4 regions of the Micromonospora sp. RB23 genome follow, and region 4 is predicted to be linked to each of the others. Evidence: riboswitches for the same ligand, from Rfam matches in the RefSeq annotation. Region 4 holds a riboswitch; each other region holds the start of a gene.

Region 1 (4,924 bases), 2.1 Mb from region 4:
GCTGGTCTGGTCGGCCCGCCCGGGAGGCTCGCGGCTGACCTTCTGGCGTCGACGGGTCGCGAAGATCTACCCGAACCACGTGGTGCTGTGGGCCGCCGCGCTGCTGGTCGCCTGGTGGTTCGCCGATCCCGTCCTGCCGGCCGTCGCCGTGGAGAACCTGCTGCTGTTGCAGGCATGGGACCCCCGGCTCGGCTGGTTCTACAGCGTCAACACCGTGAGCTGGTCGCTGTCCTGCGAGTTCTTCTTCTACCTCTGCCTGCCGCTGGCGCTGCCCCTGCTGCGCCGGGCGCGACCCGCCGTGCTCTGGGCCCTCGTCGTCGCGCTGCCGCTGCTGATCCTCGCGCTCTGGCCGGCCCAGCACCTGGTGCCGGAGGCGAGCCGCTGGTGGTTCACCCAGATCTTCCCGCCGGTGCGGTCCCTGGAGTTCTGGCTGGGCGCGGTGGCGGCCGAGCTGATGCTCCGGGGCCTGTGGCGCGGGCCGGGACTGACCGCCGCCACCGCGATCTTCGTGGGCACCTGGGTGGCCGCCGCCCAGTGGATCCGCGCCGAGTTGTGGACCACCCTGCTCGCCGTCGCGTACCTGTTGGTCATCACCGCCGCCGCCGACGCCGACGTGCGGGACCGGCGCTCACCGTGGCGCTCGCGCCCACTGGTCTGGCTCGGTGAGGTCTCCTTCGCCTTCTACCTGGTGCACGTTCTGGTGATGACGAGCGTGCTCCGGCTCAGCGGCGACTGGGGGACCGGCTTCCGGGGGTGGAGGGGCCCGGCGGCGGTGCTCGGATTCCTGCTCGTGAACCTGGTGCTCGCCGGGTTGCTGCACCGCTGGGTCGAGACCCCGATGATGCGCCGGCTCGCGCCACGTCGCCCGGGCCGTCCGCCGCTCGTTCCCCGCCAGCGCACTCCGGAGGCCGGCGGTGGTGACGCCGACGTGCCGGGCGGCCCCGCCCGTCCAGCCGCGCAAGATCGCGCTCGATCCTCGTTGTAGTGGTCTCGTCAGCCGACTGAGGCCACTACATCAATGATCGAGCACGATCTTGGCGGGCACGGTGGCACCTACCAGCGCTGACTCCCGCCACCTTGTCCACCCTGGTCGGCCGGGGTCGGCGCGGCGCGGGTCGACACGCCCCTCGCCGATGCGTCCCGGCAGGCCACGACGGTAGCGTGGGGGACGTGCACCCGGTCGCGCTCACCTGTCCCCTGTGGTGGGTGGCGCGCTGGGCGACACGGGTGCTGACCAGCCTCGCCGTGCTCGCTCTCGCCCTCGGCGCGGCTCCGGCGTCGGCTGCTCCGGCGTCGGCCGCTCCGGCGTCGGCTGCTCCGGCCTCGCCGTCCACCATCGGGTCGTTCGCCCTCGCGGAGCCGCTCGCACCGTCAACCGCGGCCCTCACCACAGTCCTCGCCGACCGCGCCGTCACCGGCCGGGGCGCTCCCGAGAGGGCCGCCGAGGACCCCGCCGCGAAGGTCCGCGCCGACGCCCCGTCGGCGCGGTCGGTCGACCCGCAGCCCGCCCTGCACCGTGGTCCGGACGCGCTGCCCCGCCCACCGGCGGGCGTGACCTCGGCGTGCACGGGATCGGAGCGGCCACTCCAAGCCGCCGGCTCGGCCAGCCGGGCCTCCCGCGCGCCGCCCGCCTAGCGAGTCGGTCACCCGGGGCGGCACGCCGTCCCGCGAGCGCCGGATTATGGCGCGCCGAGCCCTCCACCACCGGCAGCGTCGCCAGGCCGAGCGCCCCCGTCACCGCACCTGACGACACACCGCCCGCACCCGCCCGTGCGGCATTTAATCGCTGACGTGCTCATGCCGAGGTGCCGACCATGGAAACCGTCGTCTTCTATGAATTCCTGACCGAGGTGCCCCAGGCCGCCGCCATCTGGTCGGCCCTGTTCCTGCTGGCGCTGACGGTCCTCGCCGTCCTGGTGGCCCGCCCGGAGCGGGACTCGCCCGGGGCCGACCCCACGCCGCCGGCACCCACCGCCCGCGAGACGGCCGCCGCCGAGATCGCCGACCTGCGGCGATACGCCGAGGAGGTGGCCGTGGCCGCGCTCCGGGCGGCGCGTACCGCCCGACGCCGCCGCGCTGACTGGCTGGCCGCTCAGGACGAGGCGCAGCGGGCCTGGACGGCGTACGACGCGGCGGACACCGCGGCCCGCCGGGTCGCCACCGCCGGGGCGCTGCCGACACCTCGTACCCCGCACACCCCCGCCGAGTACGCGGCCCGGGAGCGCTATCTGCACCGTGCCGCCATGGCGGCACACTGGCGGGGGGAGTTGACCATGGCTCAGCTCGGCGACGTGTTCGGGCGCCGGCGCGGCTGGAACCCCCGCCGGCACCCGGTCGAGCAGGAGGTGCTGCTCATCCGGGCGATCCGTGACGCGAGGCTGGCCGAGCACCGGACGGCCGTCGAGCGGGAGCGGTCGGCCTGGCGGGACGCGGAGATGGCCGCGGAGTCGGCGCGCGCCCTCGCCGAGGAGGCGTACGCGGCGGCGCTCCGGTCGCGGCCGACCCCGGTGCCGTCACGGCGCACGGCGTCCCGGGCGTCGCGTACGGCTGTCGTGGCGCGCTGGCGTCCCGCCCGGGCCGGTTGAGCCCGATCCGTTATGTGAGGCGGGTCACCGGCCGGGGAAATCGGGCGACGGGCATCATCGGCGGCCATTGCGCCCGCGATTGTGGCGGCGTTACCGGCGGCCTGTCCGGTTGTGGACCGCAGGTGCCGGCGGAACCGGTTGTGCCATCGAGTCACGTCAGCGGCAAAACGCGCAGAAATTGCGGGGCCAAGCCATGTTTACGCAGGTCGGCACGGCTTGGCAGAGTGCGTGGCGACCAGTACTGTCGTCCCGTCCGGTGCGGTAACCGATCGCAGGAGGCGACGCCGCGCCGACCCGCTCAATCGTGATCAACGAACCGGGGACCCACAGAAAGTCCGGGGTGAATCCGCGAGCCACGGCCCGCGGTAGGGCGATCTTCCCGCCCGAATCCGTCAGCTAACCCGGTAGGCGGTGACGGAAGGAGTTCCATCCTCGTGCAGCACCCCTCGACCCCCTCTTTGTTCCTTCGCCTCCACGGCGACGCGGTGTCCCCGCTCACCCACCTCGTGACGGTGAGCTGACCCCCGGGTCACCGCCCTTCCCGCCCGGCCGCGCCGGGCGCTCCCCTGAGCGGCTCATCATCCGCGGGCCACCGCCCGCGCGCTGACGCCTGCCCGAATGCCGGTCGAGCCCGGTGTGCCGCTCTCCCTGTGAACCGTGGAGGACCTCGTGAAGCACACCCTGCAACGCCAGCTCCGTCGCCTCGCGACCGAGCGTCCGTACCAGATCGTCGCCGCTTCCGCCGCGGCTCTCGCGATCGCCACCGCCACCGGCGCCCTGGTCGCCGGCGCCGACGACGCCCCCGCCGGCCAGCGCACCCCGACCACGGTCGCCGAGATGCGCAGTGACACCGTCGCCTCCCGTGGCGAACTCCGGTCCGCGGCCCCGTCGGCGAGCGCCGCGCCGAGCACCGCCGCCCCGGCCACCAGCGCCGCGTCCCCCGCCGCGAAGGCCACGAGCAACCCGGACCTGACCCGGAAGCCGACGCCGCCCAAGCCGCCGGCCACGAAGGTCCTCGACTACGACTACGAGGCGCAGAACACCTACTACAACTGCGGCCCGGCGGCCACCCGCAACGCGCTCAGCGCCACCGGCATCGACCGTACGCAGGAGGAGCTCGGCGCCGAGCTGGGCACCACCGAGATGGGCACCAACTCGGCCGAGGACACCACCCGGGTGCTCAACGCCGAGGTGAAGGGCTCCCCGTACCGCACCCGGATGTTCGCCGGCACGCCCAGCTCCGCCCAGATCGACCGCCTGCAGGCGGACGTCGTCAAGGCCATCACCGACGGTCGCGGCGTCGTGGCCAACGTCGTCGGCGACGCCACCGACACCAACGGCGGCTGGCACTCCTACGGCGGCGGGCACTACATCGCCGTCGTCGGCTACAAGGACAACGGCCGTACCGTGCGGATCGCCGACTCGGCGAACGCCGCCGACCCGGCCTACTGGGTCACCACGATCGACCTGGCCAACTGGATCGCCACCCGGGGTTACTCCGCCTGACCGAGGCGCGACATCCCACGACGCCACGGGCGCCGTCTCCCACGAGGGGCCGGCGCCCGTGGCGTTCCCCGTGTCGACGCGCGACGCCGGTGAGCGGCTCTCGTACCGGGGCGCGAACCGTGGGAGACTGCGGCCGTGGTGGATGAACCGGGTGGTCACGCCGGCCGTGAGCCGATCCTGTTGCTGCTGCACGGCATGGGGGCGACGGGTGACGTGTGGCTGCCCTGGGCGCCCCTTCTGGAGCAACACTGGCCCGGTCGGTGGCTGGCGCCCGATCTCGCCGGTCACGGCTGGTCGGCGCCGCTGTCGTCGTACTCCTTCGAGGGTTTCGCCCAGCGGGTCGCGCAGGGCCTGGCCTCCGACGACCGCATCGTCGTGCTCGGCCACTCGCTCGGTGGCGTGGTCGGCCTGGCGCTGGCGGCCCGCGCCGCCGGGCTGCCGGTGGACGCGGTGGTGGGGCTGGGCATCAAGGCCGTGTGGTCACCCGCCGAGCTGGCCCGTGCCGCGGAACTGGCCGCCCGGCCGGTGGGCTGGTTCACCAGCCGCACCGAGGCTGCCCGTCGGTACCTGAAGGTCGCCGGCCTCACCGGTCTGGTCCTCCCGGACCATCCGATGGTCGACGCCGGTCTGCGTCAGGTAGACGGTCGGTGGCGGCTCGCGATGGACAATGCCGCGTTCGCCGTCGGTGCGCCCGACCTGGCCGCGCTGCTCGCGTCCACCGACGTGCCGGTGGTGCTGGCCCGCGGTGAGCACGACCCGATGGTCACGGACGCGCAGCTCAAGGAGTACGGCGTACCGGTCGCCACGTTGCCCGGCCTCGGGCACAACGCGCA
Region 2 (4,924 bases), 1.7 Mb from region 4:
ATCACCGTCGTGATCACCAGCTTGATCACCACCCACCGGTAGCGCAGCAGGCCCCAGGGGGTGAGCAGCGCGCTGGCGACACCGATGAGCCACACGAGAACGCTCAGCGGCGCGAAGAGCACGGTGCCGACGAGCCCGGCGACCGGGTAGACCACGGCCGGATCAGCGCCGCGTTGCGCGGCGATGCCGAGGGTGAGCAGCACCAGATCGGCCCCGAGCCAGCCGAGGGACGTGACCAGGTGCAGGGTGAGCAGGGCCTTGCGGGTGGTGGGCGCGATTCGCGGCATACCCGAATGCTCCCGGCCCGACCCCGCGTCGTCGTCCGACCGCCGACGACGTCCGGGGTACGCCCGCTGACGTACCCCGGACGGCTCCGACGGTCAGTACACCGACAGGTGCACGTGGTTGGTGTGGTCGCTGGAGGGGTCGCCGTTCCCCCCGCTGTACGACTTCCAGCCGCTGCTGGGAAGCCAGATCTGCTTGAACCAGATCACGTAGAGCACCGCGAGCCGGTCGGCGTTGCGGATGAAGTACGCGGCCAGGTTGTTGCCGTACGTCTTGTCGCCGCCGGTGGCGACCCCGCCGAAGCCGCCCTTCTGCGCGGCGAAGTCGCAGGCCCGGCCCTTGGGATGCTCGCCTGAGCCGCCGTTGCGGTGACAGGAGACGTACCGGGTGAACCCGGCGGCCTTGGCCTGGTTGAGCGCGTGCAGGGTTCGGGGGGTGATGCAGCTGCTGGCCGGGGTGGGGTCGTTGATGCTGCACGACTCGGACGGCCAGGAGCCGTCGGAGTTGCGGGGGGCGGGCTGGGCGTTGGCGGTGGAGGTGCCACGGTTGGAGCCGGTGTCGGCGGCGGTGGTGCGTGCCTTGTTGTTGGCGACGGTCAGGGCCCGCTCGGCCTGCTCCTTGCGCTTGGCCATCACCTCGACCTGCTTGCGCTGCTCGCGGATCTCGCCGTCGAGGGCGACGCGGGTGCGGTTCGCCTCGTCCCGGGTGACGTGCAGGTCGCGCAGCACCCGGTCCTCGTTGGCGGCCACCACGTCGAGGGCGGCCGCCCGGTCCATGAAGCCCTCGGGGGTGTTGCTGTTGAGCAGGGCCGAGACGGTGCTGAGTCGACCGGTGCGGTACGCCACGCCGGCGATCTCGCCGACCTTGCCGTTGCGCACGGTCATCTCGGCCTCGGTGGTCTTGAGCTTGACCGCGAGTTGCTGCTGCCGCTGGATGGAGGTGTCCAGGGCGCGCTTCGCGTCGAGGTAACCCTTGCTGGCCGCTTCGAGCTGGGCCCGCAGCGCGGGGGTGCCGCCCTCCTCGTCGCCGTCCGGCGCCGCGGCGGCCTGCAGGCCGGCGGGGGGAGCGGCGGTGGCGGCGCCGATCGGGAGCGCGACGCCGAGGGTGACCATCATGACGATCAGTGCCGCCAGTCGGGCGGCGGGTGGTCGTGCTGGTGCCACTACGCATGTCCTTCCGTCAGCCGCCGACCGGGTTAGCTGACGGGTTCGGGACGGAAGATCCCTACCGCTGACGCGGATGCACCCCAGGAACATGGTTCCCCGGTTCGCCCTGGCGGGCGATTAGGCGGCGGCCGCCACCGGCGCCGGGAGGCGCCGCCGGGTGGTGGCCGGGACAGAGCCTACCGGTGCTGGTGGGGTCTGTGCAGCCGATGTGACGGAAGGTGTCTCCGCTGCCACCATCGGTCATTCACCTGCCGCGGGATCCCTCTCCCATCGTGGGTGGCGGAGCGGACGTCCCGTTTCGGGGATCTCCTGTACCACCCGCGCCGCCGATAAGGTTCCTTTGTTTGGGCCGAAAGGCCAATCGACTTATCGAGATGGATCTAGTAATGCAACTTCGCAGATCGTTGGTTGTCTCGGCGGTTGCCGTGCTTGCCGCGGCCGCCGTCATTCAGCCCGGTACGGCGGGCACGGCGGCGTCCGCCGGGACCACGGCAACAACCGCAACCGCAGCCGACGGGTGGACCGGTACGTGGTCGGCGGCGTACGAGAACGCCGGCGGGGTCTTCCCCGCCCAGACCACGACCCGCCAGATCGTGCACACGAGCATCGGTGGCACGCAGGCGCGACTCCGGCTGTCCAACGTGTTCAACACCAAGGCGCTGACGTTGCAGGACTTCCACGTGGCACGTCGGTCCTCCGGCGCGTCGATCGTGTCGTCCACGGACAGGGCGGTGACCTTCGGCGGCCGGTCGTCGGTGACCATCCCGGCCGGGGGCGAGGCGGTCAGCGACCCGGTCTCCTTCCAGGTGCTCGCCGAGTCCGACGTGGCGATCAGCTTCTACGCGCCCACCAGGGCCGAGAACGTCTCCAGCAAGCAGTTCGCCTTCTCCGACCAGTACATGGCCAACGGCAACGTCGTCGGCGCGCAGTCGCTGTCGGTCATCCAGCAGTTCAGCAGCTACTTCATCGTCTCCGACCTGGAGGTGATCAACAGCGCCGCGACGGGCGCGGTGGTCACGCTGGGCGCGTCGATCACCGAGGGGCACAGCTCGTCCTTCAACACCAACCATCGGTACCCGAACCTGCTGGCGGCCCGCCTCAACGCGTCCGGCCGAACCGTGGGTGTGCTGAACGAGGGCATCGCGGGCAACCAGCTCCTGGGTGTCGGGACCGGACCGAGCGCGCTGGACCGCTTCGACCGGGACGTCCTCGGCCGTTCGGGGGTACGGTCCGTGATCTTCGCGGACAACCCGATCAACGACCTGGCCAACGGCGCGCCGACCGGCACCCAATTGATCAACGGGCTCCGGCAGCTCATCGCCAAGGCTCACGGCGCCGGCGTCGCCTTCTACTGCGCCACGCTGACCCCGTTCGAGGGTCACTGGTCCTGGACCGCGTCCGACGAGACGGCGCGCAGCGAGTACAACACCTTCGTCCGTAGCTCGGGTTCCGGTTGCGACGCGTACGTCGACTTCGACGCCGCCACCCATGATCCGTCAGCCCCGACGAAGTTCCGGCCGGACATGGACTCGGGCGACCACCTGCACCCCAACGACCTGGGTATGGAGGCGATGGCGAACGCCATCCCGCTCACCCTGTTCGGTTCCGGCGCACCGGTTCCGGCACCGCTCACCCTGGCCCAGGCGGTCAACAACGTGGCAGTCTCCGCCGATGCCAACACCAACCCGGCGGACTTCGACGGCGGGGGCGCCAGCTTCTCCGCCGAGGCTCTGGCGACTGCCAAACTGGTCCGCGGTGGGACGGTCACCCTCAACGGCGTCAAGCTCACTTGGCCGTCGAGCGCCGGCACCGGGCAGCTGGACAACGTCATCGCCACCGGCCAGAGCGTCACGGTGTCCGGTTCCGGTAACACCCTCGCCTTCCTCTTCTCGGCGGCTCACGGCCAGGCGTCCGGCACCGGCACGATCACGTACACCGACGGCACGACGCAGGCGTTCACCCTGACGTCGCCGGACTGGTTCGTGACGGCGACACCCGCCGCGCCCACCACGCTGGTGGCCGCTGCCGCTTACCAGAACCGGCAGGGCAACACCCGCTACGACAGCCCGAGCGCGGTGTTCGGTGTCACCGTGCCGTTGGCTTCGGGCAAGACCGTCGCCCGGGTGAAGCTGCCGGTCGCGGGGGTCGCTCCCGTGCAGGCGGGAACGCCCAGCCTGCACATCTTCGCCGCCGCTGTCGGTACTCGTTCCTGACCGCGCCGCACCGCCCTCGCCAAGGGGCGGCATCGCCCGGGGTCATCGTCCTGCCTCGCGCAGGGCGGTGACCCCGGTGCCGTGCGGTCACAGACGAGCGCGCCGACGGCTGACCCTGGACGACCTCACCACTCGACGGAGCCGCACGCGCCCGGAGCGGCCCCGGGCTCGGTCTGCAGCGTGGCGTGCTCGATGCGGAAGTCGTCCCGCAGGGCGGTACGCGCCGCGGTGAGCACCGCGCCGACCTCCGCGCCGGGTGCCATCGTCAGGTGTGCGGAGGCCACCTCCATGCCCGAGGTGAGCGTCCAGACGTGCAGGTCGTGCACCTCGACCACCCCGGGCACCGCGGCCAGGCGGTCGTGCACGGCGGTGACCTGGAGGTGTTCCGGGGCGGCCTGCACGAGGATGCGGACTGCGGCGCGCCCCAGCCGCCAGGTGCGCGGCAGGATGAACACGCCGATCGCGACGGCGACCAGCGGGTCGGCCCACCACCAGTCGGTGAACGCGATGAGCAGCGCCGCGCCGATCACGCCGAGCGAGCCGAGCAGGTCGCCCAGCACCTCCAGGTAGGCGCCCTGGAGGTTGATGCTCTCCTTCGCGCCGGCACGCAGCAGCCCGAACGCGATCACGTTCGCGAGCAGGCCGAGGACGGCCACCGTGAGCATCGGACCGCTCAGCACCTCGTGCGGGTCGCCGAACCGGCCGATCGCCTCGATCACCACGTAGACCGCCACGCCGGAGAGCAGGACGGCGTTGGCCAGGGCGGCGAGCACTTCGAGGCGGTAGAGCCCGAACGTGCGCTGCGGGTCGCCGGTGGCCCGTCGGGTCGCGGTGATCGCGGCGAGCGCCATCCCGATGCCGAGTACGTCGGTGAACATGTGCCCGGCATCGGAGAGCAGGGCCAGCGAGCCGGTGTGGAAGGCGGTCACCGCCTCGACCACCATCAGGGTGGCGAGCACTCCGAAGGCCGCCCAGAGCCGTCCCCGATGCTGGTGGGCGGCGTTGGCGACCGACCCGTGGTGGTGGTCATGTCCTGCTCCCACGAAACCCACCCTCCGACGTCGCCCGGGACCCGGTCAAATATATGCTCATATCGCTATGTGTGCAAATGTAAGGTGAGGGCCGTCCACGGGCGGCGCCAACGCGACGGTCAGCCGGTCGGGTCGATGGTGGTGAGCCGCTGGGTGGCGCGCGAGAGCGCCACGTACAGCGTGCGGACGCCGGAGCCCGGATCCGCCCGGATCTCGCTCGGGGCGACCA
Region 3 (4,924 bases), 2.8 Mb from region 4:
CGCCGACGCCCGCGCCTCGCAGGAGCTGATCGGGCAGTTCGGCGTCGGCTTCTACGCCGCGTTCATGGTCGCCGACCGGGTCACCCTGCTGACCCGCAAGGCCGGTGAGACCGGCGGCACCCGCTGGGAGTCCAGCGGCGAAGGCACCTACTCGATCGAGTCCGTCGACGAGGCGCCGGCGGGCACCGCGGTGACCCTGCACCTCAAGCCGGCCGACACCGAGGACAACCTGCACGACTACACCGCCGAGTGGACGATCCGCGAGATCGTCAAGCGCTACTCCGACTTCATCGCGTGGCCGATCCGGATGACCGTCGAGCGCCCGGGCGCCGAGGGCGAGGCGGCCACCAGCGAGGTGCAGACCCTCAACTCGATGAAGGCGCTGTGGGCGCGTCCCCGCGACGAGGTCGACGCCGCCGAGTACAACGAGTTCTACAAGCACGTCAGCCACGACTGGGCCGACCCTCTCGAGGTCGTGCACATGAAGGGCGAGGGCACCTTCGAGTACGAGGCGCTGCTGTTCCTGCCCAGCCACGCCCCGCTGGACATGTTCTCCCCGCAGGGTCGCCGCGGCGTGCAGCTCTACGTCAAGCGCGTGTTCATCATGGACGACTGCGAGGCGCTGGTCCCCACCTACCTGCGCTTCGTCAAGGGCGTCGTCGACGCGCACGACCTGTCGCTGAACATCTCCCGGGAGATCCTCCAGCAGGACCGGCAGATCCAGATCGTCCGCCGCCGCCTGGTCAAGAAGGTCCTCGCCACCGTCAAGGACCTCAAGGCCAACCACGCCGAGCGCTACCGCACCTTCTGGACCGAGTTCGGCGCGGTGGTCAAGGAAGGGCTGATCGACGACGCCGACAACCGCGACACCCTGCTGGAGATCCTGTCGGTCGCCTCCACCCACGACGCGGCGGAGCCCACCGACCTGGCCGGCTACGTCTCGCGGATGAAGGACGGCCAGACCGACATCTGGTACGCCACCGGCGACTCCCGGACCACCATCGAGAACTCCCCGCACCTGGAGGCGTTCCGGGCCAAGGGCCACGAGGTGCTGCTGCTCACCGACCCGGTCGACGAGGTGTGGGTCGAGCGGGTCGGCGAGTACGACGGCCGTCCGCTGCGCTCGATCGCCAAGGGCCAGGTCGACCTGGACACCGACGAGGAGAAGCAGCAGGCCGAGGCCGAGCGCGAGCAGCAGCGGCAGGAGTTCGCCGCGCTCGTCGAGTGGTTGGGCACCACCCTTGCCGACAGTGTCCGGGAGGTCCGCCTGTCGTCGCGGCTGACCACCTCACCGGCCTGTGTGGTGGGTGACGCGCACGACCTCACGCCGACGCTGGAGAAGATGTACCGGGCGATGGGGCACGAGGTCCCCTCGACCAAGCGGATCCTGGAGATCAATCCTGGTCACCCGCTCGTCGCCGGGCTGCGCAAGGCCCACGAGCAGGGCGACTCCGGCCCGGCCCTGACCGAGACCGCCGAACTGCTGTACGGGCTGGCAGTCCTCGCCGAGGGCGGCGAGCTGGCGGACCCGGCCCGGTTCACCCGTACGCTCGCCGACCGGCTGGCGCGCACCCTGTAGTCGCTCGCGGCCGGCGGGCGCCGATTGACTGATGGCCCGCCGGCCGCTGCCGGACGCGAACGCCGCCTGATCGGAAACGGTCCACCATGGTCGGTGCACAGGTGCACGTCGTCCGCAACCGCTGGGGAAGGCGCGCCGCGTGAGCCGGTGAACAACTTCACAAGCGGTGGGCGACTGTCACCCACCGTGCCTACCGTCGGTCGGGTCCGCCACCGTGGACGCCGCGACCGGCAACGCCAAATCCTGCCCCCGGTCGTCGGAAACAGAACCCGGGCAGGAGCGGGGGACCCAACGTTCCTCGGTGCATGTCACCTCGGGGTGAAGCCGCCACCGCGCGGCCGGGCTCCTCGGCCCGAACCCGACAGCTCACCTCGCCGGCGTGGAGGAAAGTTCCATGACGTCTGCGTACACCCCCCGTCATCGACGGGTCACCACCCGCCGCGTCGCCGTCGGCACCCTGGCCGTCGGCGCGGTCACCGGCGCCGTCGCCCTCTTCGGACCGGCGGCCCCGGCCCAGGCCGGCGTCAACTGGGACGCGATCGCCCAGTGCGAGTCCGGCGGCAACTGGAAGATCAACACTGGGAACGGCTACTACGGCGGGTTGCAGTTCTCCCAGGGCACCTGGGCCGGCTACGGCGGCAAGAAGTACGCCGCCCGCGCCGACCTCGCCAGCCGTGGCGAGCAGATCGCGATCGCCGAGAAGGTGCTCGACGGGCAGGGCATCGGCGCGTGGCCGACCTGCGGCCGCAAGGGCGGCTCGTCGGGCGGCTCCTCGACGAAGTCCACCGCGAAGCCCTCGACGAAGTCGTCGACCGGCTCGTCGAAGTCCACCGCCGGCAAGGAGCGGTCGTCGCGGGGTGACCAACCGGCGACCCGTAATCACGAGCGGACCGCGCCGGTGGCCAGCGGTGACACGTACGTGGTCACGGCGGGGGACACCCTGTCGGAGATCGCCGAGCGGCACCCCCGCAGCGGCGGCTGGCAGGCCCTGTACGAGCGCAACCGTCAGCTGATCGGCGCGGACCCGGGCCTGATCTTCCCGGGGCAGCGCCTCGCGCTCTGACGTACGACAGACGAACGCTCGGCCGGGTCACCGGCCGAGCGTTCGTTCGTCTGGCGCTGTCCTCGCGGAACGCGTCACGCCGCGGAGGCGGCCGTCCTCGCCTCGCGGCGGGCCATCACGTCGCCGTTCCAGCCCCGGCGCGGCGTCGGCGCGACCGCCTCGGCCGGCCAGCCGGTGGCGGCCCCGTGGCCGTCGACGGCCCTCTCGGCCGCGTCGGGGACGCCGCGGGCCAGTCGCAACGACTGCTCGGCGGTCGTACGCGCCGTGCACGGCCAGGACTGGCCGGCGCACTGGAGATTGCGGCAGTGACCCTCGTCGTCAGGCTCGTGCGCGTCGAGCACGTCGACCGCGAGCTGCCAGAGCAGCGGGTCGGTCACGTCGTGCGGGCGTTCGGCACGACGGCTCGGTCGGTTGCTGGTCTCGTCGGACATGGGCCCCCCTCGTCAGGCTTTCCACCCCAAGATTTCACCCATGTGCGATCGGCTAAACCGCCGACCTGCTGTGATGTGTCTCCGGTCGCACCAGCCGGTGACTTCTAGTCCGGCAATAGCGGCATCTCGACCCCGGGGGCGCGGCCCAGGAGCACCGCCCGGGTGAGCGCCGTCGAGCCGAAGCGGTCACGGACCGCGTCCACCGCAGCGTCCAGGTCGGCCCCGGTGTCGGCCTGGAACGGCAGCTCCGGCTGCACCGGGTTGTCGTCCAGGTTGCCCACCGAGACGCCGAGCAGGGTGACGCCGCGCCGGTCGATCTCCGGCAGGGCGGCCCGCAGCAGCGTCCGCGCGGCGGCGAGCAGCAAAGTGGTGTCCGCGGTCGCCTTGCGCACGGTGTGCGAGCGGGTGGCGCGGGTGTAGTCGCCGAAGCGGAGTCGCAGCACCACGGTGCGTCCGGACCGCCCGGCCGCCCGCATCCGCCGGGTGACCCGGTCGACCAGGCCCGCCAGGATGGCGTCCAGCTCCGCTGGCGCATGCGGGCTGCGACCCAACGCGTGCTGCGCGCCCATCGAGCCCCGGCGGCGGCCCACCTGCACCGCCCGGGGGTCGCGGTTGTGGGCGAGGGCGTGCAGGTGTCGGCCGGCGCCCGCCCCGAGCAGGGACACCAGCGCGGCCTCGCCGAGCCGGGCCACGTCCGCGACGGTACGGATCCGGCGATCCCGCAGCTTCGCGGCGGTGACCGGCCCGACGCCCCAGAGCCGTTCCACCGGCAGGGGATGCAGGAACGCCATCTCGGCTTCGGGGGCGACGACCAGCAGCCCGTCCGGCTTGGCCACCCCGCTGGCCACCTTCGCCAGGAACTTCGTCCGGGCCACGCCCACCGTAATCGGCAGACCGACCCGGTCACGGACCTCCCGACGCAGCCGCTGGGCGACGTCCGCCGGTGTGCCGACCAGCCGGCGCAGCCCGCCCACGTCGAGGAACGCCTCGTCGATGGAGAGCCCTTCGACCAGCGGCGTGGTCTGCCGGAAGATCTCGAACACCGCCCGGCTGGCCTGCGTGTACGCCGACATCCGGGGCGGCACCACGATCGCGTCCGGGCAGAGCCGTCGTGCCTGGTGACCGCCCATGGCGCTGCGGACACCCCGCGCCTTCGCCTCGTAGCTGGCGGCCAGCACCACGCCGCCGCCGACGATCACCGGCCGTCCGCGCAGGCGCGGGTCGTCACGCTGCTCGACCGACGCGTAGAAGGCGTCCAGGTCGGCGTGCAGGATGTGGGCGCCGTGCGACACGTACACATGTTCGCATGGCGGTCGGTCGGCACGGCAGTGAGCTGGGAGAACGCGCGCTCAGTCGAGGCAGAACTCGTTGCCCTCCGGGTCTGCCATGACGATGTGGCCGGCGCCGAGCGGGGGAGCGGGCTCGTGTCGGGCGAGCCGCGTGGCGCCCCGGGAGACGAGCCGGTCGGCCTCGGCCTCCAGGGCCGCCATCCGGTCGTCACCCGTCAGCCCGGGCGCGGCACGCACATCGAGGTGGACGCGATTCTTGGCCTGCTTGCCCTCCGGCACCCGCTGGAAGAACAGGCGCGGCCCCGCCCCCGCCGAGTCGACCACCGCCGACGCGTCATTGCGGCGCTCCGGCGGCACGCCCATCGCGTCCAACGCTGCCTCCCACGAGTCGAAGCCGCCGGGCGGGCCCTGCAACTCGTAACCGAGGGTGTCGGCCCAGAACGCCGACAGTGCGGCCGGGTCGGCGGCGTCGAACGTTATCTGCACCTCACGCGCCATGGCAGTCACCTCATTTTCGGTCTGGTCGGTCATGGCGCCATCCTCTCGCGACGGACCGACAGGA
Region 4 (4,924 bases):
CAGGCCGACGGTCCACGTCGCGGTCGGGGCGGACGCCGGGTTGTGGAACCAGGCCCGCTGGCCGAGGTACCAGATGGCCGTCCAGTCGCCCTCCCGACCGGCCAGCGCGTACGTCTGGCCGGCGGACGCGCGGGCGCCGTGGTCCGACACGTCCATCGTGTTCGGGGTGCCGTCGGGGCGCAGCGCGACGTCGTTGACCAACGGCGCGTCCGCCGACGGCGCGGTGCGCAGCAGCACCGACGAGGAGCCGCGCGGCGCGCACGGTGTTCCCGGGGTGACGCATCCGGTGAACGCCGGCTGGTTGGTCGCGTAGTCGGGGTCGATCCGGACCAGCCCGGTGGCCGGGGTGCCGGTGTCCAGGCGTGGGGCGTGCAGCAGGTCGAAGTAGTGCGTCCAGTCCCAGTAGGGCCCCGGGTCCCAGTGCATCCCCCGTACCGTCGACGCGGTGGTCCCGGGCACGTTGTCGTGGCCGATGATGTGCTGGCGGTCCAGCGGGATGCCCAGCCGCAGCGCGAGATGGCGGACGAGCTTCGCGGAGGTCCGGTACATCGCCTCCGTGTACCAGGTGCCCTGCGCGGCGAAGCCCTCGTGTTCCAACCCGATCGACTTGGCGTTGACGTACCAGTTGCCGGCGTGCCAGGCGACGTCCTTGGTCCGGACGTGCTGGGCGATGTGCCCGTCGACCGAGCGCAGCGAGTAGTGCCAGCTCACGTAGGTCGGGTCCTGGACGAGTTGCAGGGTGGTCGCCCAACTCGCCTCGGTGTCGTGGATGACGATGTACTCGATCTTCTGCCGGCCGGGCCGGTCGGACAGGTCGTGGTTGCCGTAGTCGCCGTCGCCGAATGCCGCGTAGGGGGCGGGGATCCACTCGCAGGACACGGTGCGGGGGCACTCCAACCCGTCCGGGCGGGCGAGTTGTCGCAGGCCGAGCCGGTCCAGCCAGGACCGCTCGGGTCGTACCGCGCGGGCCGGCAGCGTGACCCGCTGGCCGTCGTCGGTCAGCCGCGTCTCGCCCGCGCCGATCGTGGTGAAGACCTCGTCGGCGAAGGCCGCCGCGGCGTCGGCGCTGTCCGCGCCGGCGTAGCGGGCCACCGCGCCGTACCAGGTGGCCGGGTCGGTGCCGGCTCCGACCGGGGCGCCGACCTCCCGTTGGTACGCGGCCAGCAGCGCCGCCCCGCCCCGGATGTTCGTCGCCGGGTCGGTGCGTAGCGCCTCGACGGTGGCGCCGGTCAGTGTGGCGGCCGCGTCCACGGTCTGTAGCGCGGCGGTCGGGGGCGCGTCCTCGGTGGCGGGCGCGGGCGCGAGAGCGCGACGGGAGTCGTCGCCGCGCGGGTCCTCTCCCGGGGTGTCGTGGTGGCCGCGCCGGGGTAGGGCGGCCACGTGTCGGGCGTCGGTCAGGTGCATCGGGCCGTAGCCGCCGCTGGTGCTCGGCGTGCCGGCGTTGCTGTCCCAGCGGGACTCCAGGTAGGAGACGCCGAGCAGCACGCCGACGGGTACGCCGTACTCGGTCGCGGCGGCGGCGTACTGCTGTTGGCGGTCCGTGATGGGAGCCGCGGAGGCCGGGCCGGCGGGCAGCGGCACGGCCGCCGTGGCGGTGACGAGTGCGACGGCGAGCAGGGTCGGACGTTTCATCGAACTCCCTACATGTGAACTGGTGTCGGTCCGGTCACCTTCGCGCCGCCCGGGAGTCCGCGTCAATACCTTTCCATGTATCAAAACATGCGGAAAGAAACCTTCACCTCCGCTCGATGGACCGCTCCGATCGGTACGGAGTGTCACGGCCGCACGGGTTGCGGATCGGTAACGGCCGTCTCTACTCTGGTCATTCGTCGGCCCGGTAGCAGGTCTGCCCACCCCGGGCGGTAACGGACCGACACCGCCGAGTCGCTCGCGAGCGAGCCGGGGACCCACGTTCCCCGGGGTGAATCCGCAGTCACTGCGGTAGGGCGCCCACTTCCCGCCCGAACCCGTCAGCTAACCCGGTAGGCGGTCAGGAAGAAGGAGTACGGAACCCGGTGGCCCTCCAAGCCCCGCGGCCGTCGTCCGGACGGTCGGCTCCGGCCGACCCGACGTCGACCGTGCCGCGTCCACGCTGGTCCCGCTTCACCACCGCCCTCGCCGCCCTGGTCGGCGTCGCCGTCGTCCTGACCGGCAGCGCCACGGTGGCCCACGCCGACCCGTCCGTCGCCGAGATCGAACGACAGATCGACGAGGACTGGAACAAGCTCGAACCGATCATCGAGCGGCACAACGCCACCCGTACCGACCTGGCCCTCAAGCGCAAGCAGGCCGACGCCCTCGCCGCCCGCATCGCGCCGCTGGAGCGCCAGGTCGACGCCGCGATGGACAAGGTCAGCGCGCTGGCCGTCCGGGCGTACATGGGTGAGAACCTGTCGACCGTCAACACGATGCTCGGCAGCCGGTCGCCCAGCGAGATGGTCGGTCAGCTCGAGATGCTCGACCGCTTCGCCCACAACCAGCAGGAGGACGTCCGTCAGGTCGCCGACCTGCGCAACGAGCTGGCCCGGCAGAAGGCGCCGCTGGACGAGATGGTGGCCCAGCTGACCCGTACCGAGGCCCAGTTGGCGGCGAAGAAGAAGCAGATCAACGAGGAGATCGACCGGCTGCAGAAGCTGCGCCTCAAGGTGTACGGCAACGGCGGCGGCGGTCCGCTGCGCCCCGCGCCCTGCCCGGCCAGCTACCCCGGAGGCGGTGCCGGTATCGCGGTCAAGTTCGCCTGCGCCCAGATCGGCAAGCCGTACGTGTGGGGCGCCGAGGGGCCGAACTCGTACGACTGCTCCGGTCTGATGCTGGCCGCCTGGGCGAAGGCCGGTGTGTCGCTGCCGCACAACGCCGCCGCGCAGAGCCGGGTGACCAGGAACGTCAGCAAGGGCGACCTGCGCCCCGGTGACCTGGTCTTCTACTACAGCGACATCCACCACGTCGGCATGTACGTCGGCAACGGCTGGGTGGTGCACGCCTCCCAGGCCGGTGTGCCCGTCAAGATGAAGAGGGTCGACGACGGGCCCATCCACAGCTACGGCCGACCCGGCTGACCGACGCCGGACACGGTCAGGGCCCGTCGCGATCCGCTCGCGGCGGGCCCTTCGTCGTTTAGCTCCCGGTGGGAACGGCCGCTACCGCGTCGGCCAGGCGCGCCAGTTCTGCCAGGAGCGACTCGGCGTCGGCCCCCGCTGGCCCTGGTAACGCGACCCGTAGACCACCGAGCCGTACGGGTGCTCGGCCGGCGACGAGAGTCGGAAGATGCAGAGCTGACCGATCTTCATGCCCGGCCAGAGGGTGATCGGCAGGTTCGCCACGTTGGACAGCTCCAGCGTGACGTGCCCGGAGAAGCCCGGGTCGATGAACCCGGCGGTGGAGTGGGTGAGCAGCCCGAGGCGGCCCAGTGAGCTCTTGCCCTCCAGTCGGCCGGCGAGCTGGTCACCGAGCGAGATCACTTCAAGCGTGGAGGCGAGCACGAACTCCCCCGGGTGCAGCACGAACGGCTCGCCGTCGGGCACCTCGACCACCGAGGTCAGGTCGTCCTGCTGCATGGCCGGGTCGATGTGGGTGTAGAGATGGTTGTTGAAGACCCGGAACAGCCGGTCGAGTCGTACGTCGATGCTGGAGGGTTGGACCAGGGTGGGCTCGAACGGCTCCAGGCCCAGCGTGCCGGCCTTGATCTCGGAGACCAGGTCACGGTCGGAGAGCAGCATCGGACCACCATAGCGAGGTGGGCGGTGACCAGCGTGTCGAGGTCGCTCCTCGTACATTTGTTCGATAGAATGCCCGCATGGCTTCCTGGTCCGATTTCGCCGCAGACGAGCCCCGCCTCGCCGACGGCATCCGCGTTCTCCTGCAGCAGTACGGGCCGGGCTTCGGCTACCTGGCCACGGTCCGTGCCGACGGTGGGCCCCGGGTCCATCCGGTCTCCCCGGTCATCACCGACGAGGGTCTGTTCTGCTTCATCATCGACTCGCCGAAGCGCCGTGACCTCGAACGGGACGGCCGATACGCGCTGCACTCGTTCCCGCCGGAGGAGAGCGACGACGAGGCGTACGTGGCGGGCCACGCCTGGCCGGTCACCGACCCGGTGCGGGTGGCCCGGCTGGCGCAGAGCGCCCGGGCGGAGCCGCGGGTCGACTGGCGGCTGTTCGAGTTCACCGTCGACGTGGCAATGCTGACCCGTCGCGACCAGCACGGCCTGGGCATCGCCGTCGGGCACCCGGCCGTCCAGGTCTGGCTCGATCCGCACACCCCACCCGCGGCGACCGCGCCCGCGGCCGTACCGCAGACGCGCCCGACCCGTCGCAGCCGTGACGTCCAGTGCACGGCCGCCTGACCACGGTCCTGGGGAAAAACGCCGGTGCCGGCTCCGTCGACGGAGCCGGCACCTGGTGTACGCGAGGAGAGCTACGCCGCGCGGTACGCGTTCCATGCGGTCAGCATGCGGCTCGCCTGACCCGCGGTGAACTGGTACATGCACGAGTCGTAGGTGTAGTCCATGAAGTTGGTGATCGGGTCCAGGCCGGTCGCCGAGCAGGTGTTCCGTCCGGTCGGGCACTCGTACGCCGGGGACGCCTCGGCCGGGGTGTCGCTGACACCGTCGCCGGAGCCGCCACAGCCGCCCTGGAAGGTGTGGTAGAGGTTCAGCCAGTGGCCCACCTCGTGGGTGCCGGTGTCGCCCTGGTTGTAGTTGGTGGCGGTGCCGCCCGGGAGCGACTCGCCCAGCACGACCACGCCGTCCATGCTGCTGAGGTTCCGCTGCGGGAAGGTGGCCCAGCCCAGCAGGTCGTCGCTCAACTCGCCGAGGTAGATGTTGAGCGTGTTCTTGCCGCCCACCCGCAGCGACGACTTCATCGACCGCTCGGCGGACGAGCCGTCGACAATGGGGTACCAGGACGGGTTCGTCACCCGGTTGATC

What was found. Region 4 has a riboswitch for cyclic di-AMP ahead of ACTFTM_RS01510 (C40 family peptidase). Riboswitches for the same ligand answer to the same signal wherever they lie in the genome.
Region 1: another riboswitch for cyclic di-AMP. It lies ahead of ACTFTM_RS11065 (C39 family peptidase); the one in region 4 lies ahead of ACTFTM_RS01510 (C40 family peptidase).
Region 2: another riboswitch for cyclic di-AMP. It lies ahead of ACTFTM_RS24595 (coiled-coil domain-containing protein); the one in region 4 lies ahead of ACTFTM_RS01510 (C40 family peptidase).
Region 3: another riboswitch for cyclic di-AMP. It lies ahead of ACTFTM_RS14175 (transglycosylase family protein); the one in region 4 lies ahead of ACTFTM_RS01510 (C40 family peptidase).

What each region holds. Positions count from the first base shown of each region.
Region 1 covers NZ_CM132111.1:2,407,053-2,411,976, forward strand. The annotation lists gene ACTFTM_RS11050 (acyltransferase family protein) at 1-985, shown strand, start outside; gene ACTFTM_RS11055 (hypothetical protein) at 1,171-1,635, shown strand; gene ACTFTM_RS11060 (hypothetical protein) at 1,815-2,585, shown strand; cyclic di-AMP (ydaO/yuaA leader) riboswitch at 2,871-3,011, shown strand; gene ACTFTM_RS11065 (C39 family peptidase) at 3,243-4,091, shown strand; gene ACTFTM_RS11070 (alpha/beta fold hydrolase) at 4,227-4,924, shown strand, end outside.
Region 2 covers NZ_CM132111.1:5,423,335-5,428,258, reverse strand. The annotation lists gene ACTFTM_RS24600 (hypothetical protein) at 1-287, opposite strand, end outside; gene ACTFTM_RS24595 (coiled-coil domain-containing protein) at 381-1,448, opposite strand; cyclic di-AMP (ydaO/yuaA leader) riboswitch at 1,454-1,585, opposite strand; gene ACTFTM_RS24590 (SGNH/GDSL hydrolase family protein) at 1,838-3,664, shown strand; gene ACTFTM_RS24585 (cation diffusion facilitator family transporter) at 3,790-4,707, opposite strand; gene ACTFTM_RS24580 (HelD family protein) at 4,815-4,924, opposite strand, start outside.
Region 3 covers NZ_CM132111.1:3,100,840-3,105,763, forward strand. The annotation lists gene htpG (molecular chaperone HtpG) at 1-1,579, shown strand, start outside; cyclic di-AMP (ydaO/yuaA leader) riboswitch at 1,806-1,974, shown strand; gene ACTFTM_RS14175 (transglycosylase family protein) at 1,974-2,642, shown strand; gene ACTFTM_RS14180 (hypothetical protein) at 2,717-3,073, opposite strand; gene dinB (DNA polymerase IV) at 3,178-4,365, opposite strand; gene ACTFTM_RS14190 (VOC family protein) at 4,423-4,860, opposite strand.
Region 4 covers NZ_CM132111.1:341,340-346,263, forward strand. The annotation lists gene ACTFTM_RS01505 (N-acetylmuramoyl-L-alanine amidase) at 1-1,632, opposite strand, end outside; cyclic di-AMP (ydaO/yuaA leader) riboswitch at 1,868-2,003, shown strand; gene ACTFTM_RS01510 (C40 family peptidase) at 2,016-3,056, shown strand; gene dcd (dCTP deaminase) at 3,138-3,716, opposite strand; gene ACTFTM_RS01520 (pyridoxamine 5'-phosphate oxidase family protein) at 3,794-4,342, shown strand; gene ACTFTM_RS01525 (zinc metalloprotease) at 4,414-4,924, opposite strand, start outside.